One region of the Aureimonas sp. AU40 genome, then DNA from elsewhere that is predicted to be linked to it. Evidence: riboswitches for the same ligand, from Rfam matches in the RefSeq annotation. Region 1 holds a riboswitch; the other holds the start of a gene.
The links. Region 1 has a riboswitch for thiamine pyrophosphate ahead of thiC (phosphomethylpyrimidine synthase ThiC). Riboswitches for the same ligand answer to the same signal wherever they lie in the genome.

Region 2: it holds a riboswitch for thiamine pyrophosphate, as region 1 does, so the genes downstream of both, AUL32_RS10505 (ABC transporter permease) here and thiC (phosphomethylpyrimidine synthase ThiC) in region 1, are expected to answer to the same signal.

What each region holds. Positions count from the first base shown of each region.
Region 1 covers NZ_BBWL01000039.1:42,255-47,614, forward strand. Annotated here, with positions in the region: gene bla (class A beta-lactamase) at 1-565, shown strand, start outside; gene AUL32_RS12925 (LON peptidase substrate-binding domain-containing protein) at 1,027-1,707, shown strand; gene AUL32_RS12930 (Trm112 family protein) at 1,970-2,164, shown strand; TPP riboswitch at 2,211-2,313, shown strand; gene thiC (phosphomethylpyrimidine synthase ThiC) at 2,376-4,199, shown strand; gene AUL32_RS12940 (nuclear transport factor 2 family protein) at 4,316-4,780, shown strand; gene AUL32_RS12945 (TetR/AcrR family transcriptional regulator) at 4,856-5,360, shown strand, end outside.
Region 2 covers NZ_BBWL01000031.1:29,318-34,677, forward strand. Annotated here, with positions in the region: gene AUL32_RS25220 (hypothetical protein) at 1-35, opposite strand, end outside; gene AUL32_RS10500 (UDP-glucose dehydrogenase family protein) at 346-1,716, shown strand; TPP riboswitch at 2,159-2,260, shown strand; gene AUL32_RS10505 (ABC transporter permease) at 2,399-3,184, shown strand; gene AUL32_RS10510 (ABC transporter substrate-binding protein) at 3,181-4,125, shown strand; gene thiD (bifunctional hydroxymethylpyrimidine kinase/phosphomethylpyrimidine kinase) at 4,122-4,940, shown strand; gene AUL32_RS10520 (TenA family protein) at 4,937-5,360, shown strand, end outside.

The DNA of each region.
Region 1 (5,360 bases):
CTATTCGCCCGTGACCGAGAAACAGGTCGGCGGCGAGGGCATGACGCTGGCCGAGATCTGCGCGGCCGCGATCACCCGAAGCGACAACACGGCCGGCAACGTCCTGATCGACCAGCTCGGCGGGCCGGAGGGCGTCACGCGCTTCGCCCGCTCGCTCGGCGACGAGACCTTCCGGCTCGATCGGCGCGAGACCGACCTCAACGAGGCGACGCCCGGCGACCCCCGCGACACGACCAGCCCCGCCGCGATGACGAAGACGCTGCACGCGCTCCTGTTCGAGGACCATCTCAAGGACGTCTCGCGCTGGCGACTCGCCGAGTGGATGGTGGCCAACCAGACGGGCGGCGCCAAGCTTCGCGCCGGTCTGCCCAAGAGTTGGCACATCGGCGACAAGACCGGCGGCGGCGACCACGGCACGATGAACGACATCGCCGTGCTCTGGCCCCCCGAAGGCGCGCCGATCGTGGCGAGCCTTTATCTCACGGAAACCGAGGCTTCCTTCGACGAGCGCAACGCCGCCTTCGCCGAGATCGGCAACGCGCTGGCCAGGATCGTGCGGAGATAGGCGGCCAAAGGCGCCGAGCGGGACTGCCGTCGCCCGCAGAGCGCCGAGTGCGAAGGCGGCTCGATGCATGGGCTGGCATTGAGGCTGAACAGGCCGGCAAAACCTTCGCCGTGCCCCGGCGGCGCTCGACCTTGTGAGAATACGGCCCAGCGCGAAGACGAAGAGGAATTGCGGGCCCCCTCCGACTTTGCCTTCGCGCTCCGGCCGCTCGCCTGCGTGCTCACGCCGCTCTTGAGTTCGGGGCGAGACGCGCCAGTTCCATGAAGCTGTCATGAACCAGCGACAGGCCTTGCGCCGGATCGGCGGATCGGGTTCCGAGGCTGCGGGCGACGTCGCCCGGGCGACCCGTTGGCCTGTCCGCGCCGATCCGCCTTGGGGCGTCACTGATGGACCTGCCTGGGTGACGCGAGACCTGTCCCTGGTTCATAACAGCCTCAAGGCTCGATCGGAGAATCGCATTGGTGCAAGCAGGCAACGTCACCTACCGTTCGGAGACCGACCTCCCGGAAACGGTGGCCGTGTTTCCCCTGACCGGCGCGCTGCTTCTGCCGGGCGGGCAGATGCCGCTGAACATCTTCGAACCGCGCTATCTCGCGCTGATCGACGATGCCATGACGGGCGCGCGGGTGATCGGCATGATCCAGCCGCGCCTCGACGGCGCGCTGCAGCCCTCCGGCGAGCCGGAGCTTTGCGCCGTCGGATGCCTGGGGCGCATCACCTCGCTGACCGAGACCGGCGACGGGCGCTATCTCCTCAACCTGCAGGGCATCGCGCGCTTCCGGGTGATCGAGGAGCACGAGAGCGCCGAGCCCTTCCGCCTCTGCCGCATCAAGCCCTTCGCCAGCGATCTGGAGTCCGGCGAGGGCGAGGAGGAGGTGGACCGCGACGCGCTTCTGAAAGCCTTCCGTTCCTATCTCCAGGCCAACCAGCTGGAGGCCGATTGGGAAAGCGTGTCCAAGGCCTCCAACGAGACGCTGGTCAACGCCCTGTCGATGATGTCGCCCTATGGCGCGGCCGAGAAGCAGGCGCTTCTGGAAGCCCCCGACCTCAAGACGCGGGCCGAGACGCTGGTCGCCATCACCGAGATCGCCCTGGTGCGCGAGGGCAGCGAGGACGGAAACGGCTCGCAGACCCTGCAATAGGCGAACCGGGAGACCGTTCGGGCTCTTGGCCGGGTCGGTGCGAGGGCGCCTTTTCGCCGTCGGCCGTCGGCCTGGACCCTTGCGGATAGGACTTCGCATCGCTCGAGTGCGGCGCCTCGCGAAGGTCGAAACAGGCTCTTGCACGGGGCGCGGCGCTTCGAGCCCGAGACTTGGCAGGGTCCGGCCCGGCCTGTATCCAGCCGGCTGAACGCGGCGTTGCCGGAGGCGACGGCAGGCGACCCGACGAAACGAGGAGACTGGCATGGTGGACGACGCGGAACGCAAGGGTCGCCCCGACCCCAAGCTCCTGGAACTCCTGGTCTGCCCGCTGACCAAGACGGGGCTGAGCTATGATTCCGAGCGCAACGAGCTGGTCTCGCGCGCTGCGCGCCTGGCCTATCCCATCCGCAACGGCATCCCGATCATGCTCCCGTCCGAAGCGCGCGAGATCGACTGAGCCCATCGGCCCGGTCTTGACAGACAGAGCCCGTCTGGCCACCCTTCGCGCGTCCGAGGGGTGTCCCATGTGGGGCTGAGATGGCGCGAGCCGAACCCTTTGAACCTGATCCGGGTCATGCCGGCGAAGGGACGGAAAGGGTGCCGCCGCGCGGCATCGCGCCGCCGCTCATCGCAACAGATCCCGGATCTCCTTTTTGTTGGAGATCCTGATGTCCGCTTCCCCCACCCTTCCCGCCACCGTGACCACCGGGCCGATTCGCGGCTCGCGCAAGGTCTATGCCGCGCCGCGCGGCGCGCCGGAGATCCGCGTGCCCTTTCGCGAGATCGCGCTGAGCGACCCGGCCGAGCCGCCTTTGCGCGTCTACGACGCGTCCGGCCCCTACACGGACGCCGACGCCGGCATCGACCTTTCGCGCGGCCTTGCCCCGGTTCGCGACGCCTGGATCGCCGCGCGCGGCTATCCGCTGGTGGAGCCCCGCGCCGTGAGGCCGGAGGACAACGGCCATGTCGGGGCCGACCGGCTGGTCGAGCCTTGCCCCGCCGCCCATGGCGTGCGGCGCGGGCGGGAGGGCGAGCGCGTCACGCAGCTGGAATGGGCGCGGGCGGGAATCGTCACCCCGGAAATGATCTATGTCGCCCATCGCGAGAATCTGGCGCGCGAGGCGGCGCTGGCGGAGGCGGCCGAGCGGCTGGGCGACGGCGAAAGCTTCGGGGCGGCGATCCCCGAATTCGTCACGCCCGAATTCGTGCGCGACGAGGTGGCGCGTGGGCGGGCCATCCTTCCCGCCAACATCAACCATCCCGAGCTCGAGCCGATGGTGATCGGGCGCAACTTCCTGGTGAAGATCAACGCCAATATCGGCAATTCCGCCGTCAGCTCGGGCGTGGCCGAGGAGGTGGAGAAGCTGGTCTGGGCGATCCGCTGGGGCGCCGACACGGTGATGGACCTCTCCACAGGGCGCAACATCCACAATATCCGCTCTTGGATCCTGCGCAATTCGCCGGTGCCGATCGGCACGGTGCCGATCTACCAGGCGCTGGAGAAGGTCGGCGGCGATCCCCTGAAGCTCGACTGGGAGGTGTTCAAGGACACGCTGATCGAGCAGGCCGAGCAGGGCGTCGACTATTTCACCATCCATGCCGGCGTGCGTCTCGCCCATGTGCCGCTGGCCGCCCGGCGCGTCACCGGCATCGTCAGCCGGGGCGGCTCGATCATGGCGCGCTGGTGCCTCTCGAAGCATCGCGAAAGCTTCCTCTACGAGCGCTTCGACGAGATCTGCGAGATCATGCGCCGGTTCGACGTGTCCTTCTCGCTGGGGGACGGGCTGCGGCCGGGCTCGGTGGCGGACGCCAACGACGCCGCGCAGTTCGCCGAACTGGACACGCTGGGCGAGCTGACCAAGATCGCCTGGGATCGGGGCTGTCAGGTCATGGTCGAGGGGCCGGGCCACGTGCCCATGCACAAGATCAAAGCCAATATGGACAAGCAGCTGGCGACCTGCGGCGAGGCACCCTTCTATACGCTGGGACCGCTCGCGACCGATATTGCGCCGGGCTACGACCACATCACCTCCGCCATCGGCGCGGCGCAGATCGGCTGGTTCGGCACGGCCATGCTCTGCTACGTCACGCCCAAGGAGCATCTCGGCCTGCCCGACCGGGACGACGTGAAGACCGGCGTCGTCACCTACAAGATCGCCGCCCATGCCGCCGATCTCGCCAAGGGCCATCCGGCGGCGCGCTTGCGGGATGACGCACTGTCGCGCGCCCGCTTCGACTTCCGCTGGGAGGACCAGTTCAACCTCTCGCTCGACCCCGACACGGCCCGCGCCTTCCACGACGAGACCCTGCCCAAGGAAGCGCACAAGACAGCCCATTTCTGCTCCATGTGCGGGCCGAAATTCTGTTCGATGGAAATCTCCCGCGACCTGAAGCGCGAAGCCGAGGCGCTGGCCGGAATGGAGGCCAAGTCCGCCGAGTTCCTGGCCGGCGGCGCGCGGCTCTATGTCGAGCCGGCGACGGAGAGCGCCTGAGCGGAAGCAGGAGCGGGCGCGGTTTGCGCGCCCGCTCCTGCTTCGATTTGCGCGATGAGGCTAAATCCTGTACCAATCAGTAAAGTCATGACCGACTGGTACAGGAAGGCTCGTCCATGTCTCGTCCGCCCCTCCCGCCGTTCGACCTCGAAGCCGCCGTCCAGAAGGCGCGTCTGGCGGAGGACGCCTGGAACAGCCGCGATCCCGAGCGGGTGTCCCTCGCCTATACGGAAGATAGCCGGTGGCGGAACCGGGCCGAGTTCATCGCGGGGCGGGAGGAGATCGTGTCCTTCCTCACCCGCAAATGGCGCCGCGAGTTGGACTATCGGCTGATCAAGGAAGTCTGGGCCTATCAGGGCGCGCGCATCGCGGTGCGCTTTGTCTACGAATGGCGCGACGACAGCGGACAATGGTTCCGCTCGCACGGCAACGAGAACTGGCAGTTCGACGAGGCGGGCCTCATGTCCGAGCGCCATGCCTCGATCAACGACGTGCCGATCGTTGAGAGCGAGCGCAAGTTCCACTGGCCGCTCGGCCGCCGTCCGGACGATCATCCCGGCCTCAGCGAACTCGGCCTCTAGAGCCCATCCGATGAATAGGGATTCACCCTTGTCCGAAGGTGAGGCGCATCCGCTTTGCCCGGAAAGGCTTTAGCCATGCCGCGCGTGGTGGCGGAGCGGGCCGACAGTCTGGCGCCGCTGGCCGAGGTGTTTCGCCGATATGGCTATGAGGGGGCCAGTCTGGCCCTGATCGGAAAGGCGACGGGCCTCGGCAAGGGAAGCCTCTACCACTTCTTTCCCGGCGGGAAGGACGAGATGCTCTCGGCCGTTCTTGCCGAGATCGAGGTCTGGTTCGAGCGCCATATCTTCGCGCCGCTGGAGAGCGAGGCCGCAGCGGGGCAGGCGAGCGAGGCTATGTTCGACGCGGTGTCGGACTATTTCCGATCCGGCCGGCGGGTCTGCCTCATGGGCACTTTGGCTTTGGGGGAGGGGCGCGATCGCTTCGCTCTGGCGATCGCCCGCTATTTCGCGCGGTGGATCGAAGCGCTCGCCAACGCGCTGCGGCGAGAGGGATCGGGCGAGGAGGAGGCCCTTCTACTGGCCGAGGAAACGGTCGCGGGCATCCAGGGGGCGATCGTCCTCGCCCGCGCGCTGGATCAGC
Region 2 (5,360 bases), on a different contig from region 1:
AGACCGGGCGCGAAACCTGCCGTCAAATGGGACATCTCGAAACCTCGCCTTGCTGCGCTCGCCGACGACGGCACCCCTTAAGGAGCCGAGCCGACACGTGCCTGTTTTGAGAGACTAAGCCCCAGGGCTGAACGGATACTTGCGTCGATCCGTCAAATTGCGTCCATCTTTCGGCGAGCAAGCCGCGCGCGTCGGCTTCGACGGAACACAGTAAATAAAGAATAAAGTTTCGCCTTCGCGTTGATTGCGGGTGAGAAGCGCAGCGCGTAAAAGAGCACGAGTTCCATGCTGCATCTGCGAAGAAGCAGTTCGGCGATCATGACTTAGCCAAGGATGGATTGTGCCATGCACGACATGCCGCTCCCCGAACGCTCCGCCCTGAAACTCGCCGTGATCGGCACGGGCTATGTCGGTCTCGTTTCCGGCGCCTGCCTGGCCGAGGCCGGTCACCATGTCATCTGCGTCGATCAGGTTCCGGCCAAGATCGAGAAGCTGCGCGCCGGCCTCATTCCCATCTACGAGCCGGGGCTGGACGAGGTCGTCCACCGCAACGCGGCAGCCGGTCGCCTGGGCTTCACCACCAATATCGCGGAAGCCGTATCGGGCGCCGACATCGTCATGATCGCGGTCGGCACGCCGACCCGCAAGCTCGACGGCAATGCCGACCTTCAATATGTCTTCGCCGCCAGCCGCGACATCGCCCGCGCGCTGAGTCACCCGGCCGTGATCGTGACGAAGTCCACCGTGCCGGCCGGCACGGGCATGGAGATCAAGCGGATCATCGCGCGCGAAAATCCGACGCTGGATTTCGACATCGCCTCGAACCCGGAATTCCTGCGCGAGGGCAACGCGCTGTCCGATTTCATGAAGCCCGACCGCATCGTGGTCGGCACGGAAACGGAGCGCGCCCGCGCCATGATGGAGGCGCTCTACCGCCCGTTCACCGCCCAGGGCTTCGAGCTGATCTCGACCGACATCGTCTCGGCCGAGCTCATCAAATATGCCGCCAACACGTTTCTGGCGACGAAGGTCTCCTTCATCAACGAGATGGCCGACATCTGCGAGAAGGTCGGTGGCAATATTTCCGACATCTCGCGCGGCATGGGCTCGGACAAGCGCATCGGCCGCGCCTTCCTGCAGCCCGGCCCCGGCTATGGCGGCTCCTGCTTCCCGAAGGATACGCTCGCCATGGTCCATATCGGCGAGAAGGCGCTGAGCCCGGCGACCATCGTGGAGGCCGTGATCGCGGTGAACCGCGCCCGGCCGCATCGCATGGTGGCCAAGGTCGTGGCGGCCGCCGGCGGCGACGTGCGTGGCAAGACGGTCGCCTTGCTTGGTCTCACCTTCAAGCCCGAGACCGACGACGTGCGCGACAGCGTGGCCGTTCTGGTGGCCGAACAGCTCGCCGGCCAGGGCGCGCTGGTGCGCGCCTACGACCCGCAGGGCATGGACCATGCGCGCGAGCTTCTGGGCGAGGCGGTGGACTATGCGCCGAGCATGGACGCCGCGTTGGACCGGGCCGATCTCTGCGTGCTCGCCACCGAATGGCGCGAGTTCGCCGAGCGCCCGCTGGCCGACTACAAGCGGCTCCTGCGCACGCCCATGATCGTCGACTTCCGAAACGTCTTCGTGCCGGCCGAAGTGGCGAAGGCGGGGCTCGGTTATCTCTCGATCGGCCGGGCCGGCGTGCCCGCGCCCGAGCTTCTGCCGGCCTGAGACATCGGGACGAGACCGGTGGGCAGAGGATGGGCTAGGGATTTTGGCCTGTTCACGAAGAGCAAGGCTTGAGGGATGCCGGTGGCTTCGCTCAAGCAAGCGCGACGACGGGGCGGGACAAAGGGCTCAAGGCATCCAATCCCGGTAGGTTTCGTTCCAAGTCCCAAGAGACTGCTTACGACCCGGTCGGGTCCGGCAGTTTGGCGACGTTCCGCCGCCGTCCAAAGGCGAGCCGTTCCACACGGGCAGAGGTTCGTCTGTCGCTATGGACACTGGGACTGTTGCTCGTCTTCGCCGATACGTTCTCGCATCCCGAGCGTTTGGCGGCACGCGAACGACGAGGCATCACGCGGCACCGTTCCGCCGTCGAACGGCACGCTTTGGGCCGCCCCCCCCCCTGGGCGCTTCGGTTGACAAAGCAGAACGAGGCCGGCATCACTTGGCTCATTCCGAGGGGTGTGCCGCGAGGCGCTGAGATGGCGGGAGCCGAACCCTTGAACCTGATCCGGGTCATACCGGCGTAGGAACGGGAATGGGCGGCGCTCTGCTGCCCGCGCACCTTCTTCGCTTCACTCCGGATCTCTTGCGGACCCTGCTTTGGGGCTGAGGAGATCGCATGCGCCACCATCCGCCCTGCCGCCCCGACTGGCCCCGCCTCGCCTGCTGCGGGGTCTAGGCCGATATGCGCGCCCTTCGCGCTACCCTGTTCGGGCTTCTAGCGGTGCTTCTGGCCTGGGGGCTCTTCGTCGCGCTGGCGCAGCCGCCGCCCTACATGCTGCCCGGGCCGCTTCGGGTCGCCGAGGTGCTCTGGACACGCGCCGGCTTTCTTCTGGCCAATGGCTGGCTGACCCTGATCGAGACGGTGCTCGGCCTCCTATTCGGCTCGCTGGCCGGCGCGCTGGCGGGGCTTGGCGTGGTGCTCTGGCCGCGCCTCGGGCGCGTGGCCTGGCCGCTGCTTCTCGTGCTCCAGGCCATGCCGGTCTTCGCGCTGGCGCCCCTGCTCGTGCTTTGGCTCGGATTCGGCCTCGCTTCGAAGGTCATGATGGCCTCGCTGGTTCTGTTCTTTCCCGTCGCCTCGGCCTTCGCGGACGGGCTGCGACGCACCGAGCCCGAACTGCTCGACGCCACCGCGCTCACCGTGGCGAGCCACTGGCAGACGCTGCGCTTCGTTCGCATTCCGCTCGCCATGCCGGCGCTGATCACCGGCCTTCGCGTCGCCGCCCCCCTTGCCCCGCTCGGCGCGGTGATCGGCGAATGGGTCGGCGCCTCGGGCGGGCTCGGCTTCGTGATGATCCAGGCCAATGCCCGGATGCAAACCGACCTGATGTTCGCGGCGCTGGCCATCCTCGCCGCGATGACGCTGGCGCTGCGCGCACTGGTGGACGAGTTCGCCCCCCGCCTCGCCCCTTGGGCCGCCGAAAGCGGCCCCTCCCCCTTTCCCTCCCTCCTTCGAAGAAAGTCCTCCTGATGCGTCCTTTCCTCTCGGCCGCCGCGCTGGCCGTCTCGCTCCTGGCGACGCCGGCTCTCGCAGCCGACAAGCTGACCGTCCTGCTCGAATGGTTCGTGAACCCCGACCATGCGCCGCTGGTCGTCGCCAAGGAGAAGGGCATCTTCGCCAGCCACGGGCTGGACGTGGAACTGGTGCCGCCGGCCGACCCGTCCGCGCCGCCGCGCCTTCTGGCGGCGGGCCAGGCCGATATCGCACTCCACTACCAGCCGAGCCTGATGCTCGACCATGCGGCCGGGCTGCCGCTCGTGCGCTTCGGCACGCTGGTGGAAACGCCGCTCAACACGGTCGCGGTGCTGGCGAACGGGCCGATCAAGACGCTGGCCGATCTGAAGGGCAAGCGCATCGGCTATTCCGTTGCGGGCGTGGAGGAGGCGGTTCTCTCCGCCATGCTCGGCTCGGCCGGCCTCGCTTTGCCCGACGTCGAGCTGGTGAACGTCAACTTCGCGCTCACCGCCTCGCTCAGCGCCGGCAATGTGGACGCCACGATCGGCTCCTATCGCAATTTCGAGGCGACGCAGATGCGGCTCGAAAAGCACGAGGGTCGCTTCTTCTTTCCCGAGGAGAACGGCGTGCCGCCCTATGACGAGCTGATCTACGTCACGCGCCGCGATCTGGCCACCGACCCGCGCCTGCCGCGCTTCCTCGACGCGGTGGAAGAGGCGACGCTCTTCCTCACCAACCATCCCGACGAGGCGCTTCAGCTTTTCCTCAAGGCCTATCCCGATCTCGACGACACGCTGAACCGCACCGCCTTCGCCGACACGCTGCCGCGCTTCGCCAAGCGCCCCGGCGCGCTGGACACGGCCGGCATGAACCGCTTCGCCGGCTTCCTCAAGGACAAGGGGCTGATCCCCGCCGTGCCGCCGATCGCGGATTATGCGGTGGAGCTGAAGCGGTGATCCCGGTCGCGCTGACCATCGCGGGCTCGGATTCGGGGGGCGGCGCGGGCATCCAGGCCGATCTCAAGACCTTCTCCGCGCTTGGCGTCTTCGGCACCAGCGTTCTCACCGCCGTCACCGCGCAGAACACGCGCGGCGTCACCGCCGTCGAGACGCTCCCCCCCGCCATCGTCGCCGCGCAGATCGACGCCGTGCTCGGCGACTTCACGGTGGGCGGCATCAAGATCGGCATGGTGTCGAGCGAGCCGGTGATCCGCACGATCGCCGAGCGCCTGCGCGCCCATGGGCGGCGCGCCGTCGTGGACCCGGTCATGATTGCCACCTCGGGCGACAGGCTGATCGACGCGGACGCGCTGGAGGCGCTGCGCGAAGAGCTTCTGCCGCTCGCCGACGTGCTGACCCCCAACCTGCCGGAAGCCGCCCTTCTCTTGGGCACTGAGCCTGCCGCGAGCGAGGAGGCCATGCTCGGGCAGGGCGAGCGGCTGCTCGCCCTCGGCCCGCGCGCCGTTCTCATGAAGGGGGGGCACCGCGAAGGGCCGGACAGCGTCGATCTTCTCGTGTCCAATTCTAGCCTGCTGCGCCTTGCCTTTCCACGAGTCGAGACGAACAACGACCATGGCACGGGCTGCACCCTGGCGGCGGCCATCGCGGCGGGCCTTGCCAAGGGATTGGACCTCGAAAGCGCGGTGCGCGAGGCGCGTCTTTATCTCCAGGCCGCGCTCGCGGCCGGCGCCGCCTGGCGCCTTGGCTCGGGCCGTGGTCCCGTGCATCACTTCCACGCGCTTTGGCCCAAGGCCGGACAGGACGTCTCATGAGCCCTCGCTTCACCGACCAGCTGCGCGCCGGCACAGAGCCGCTTTGGAGCGAGGCGGCGGGGCACCGCTTCACCCGCGAGCTCATAGAGGGCACCGTCGCGCCAGACATCATGGCGGACTACCTCATCCAGGATCACCGCTTTCTCGACGCCTTTCTGACGTTGATCGGCGCGGCCATGGCGGCGAGCGATCGGTTCGAGGCGCGGCTGCGCCTTGCCCGCTTCGCCGGCTTGGTGGCGGGCGAAGAGAACACCTATTTCGAGCGCGCCTTCACCGCGCTCGGCGTTTCCGCCGAGCGGCGCGCCGGCGAGCCGGACACGGAGGCCACCGCCGGCTTCAAGGGGTTGATGCGCGAGGCGGCGGAGCGGCGCTCCTATGCCGCAGCGCTCAGCGTGCTGACGGTGGCCGAATGGCTTTATC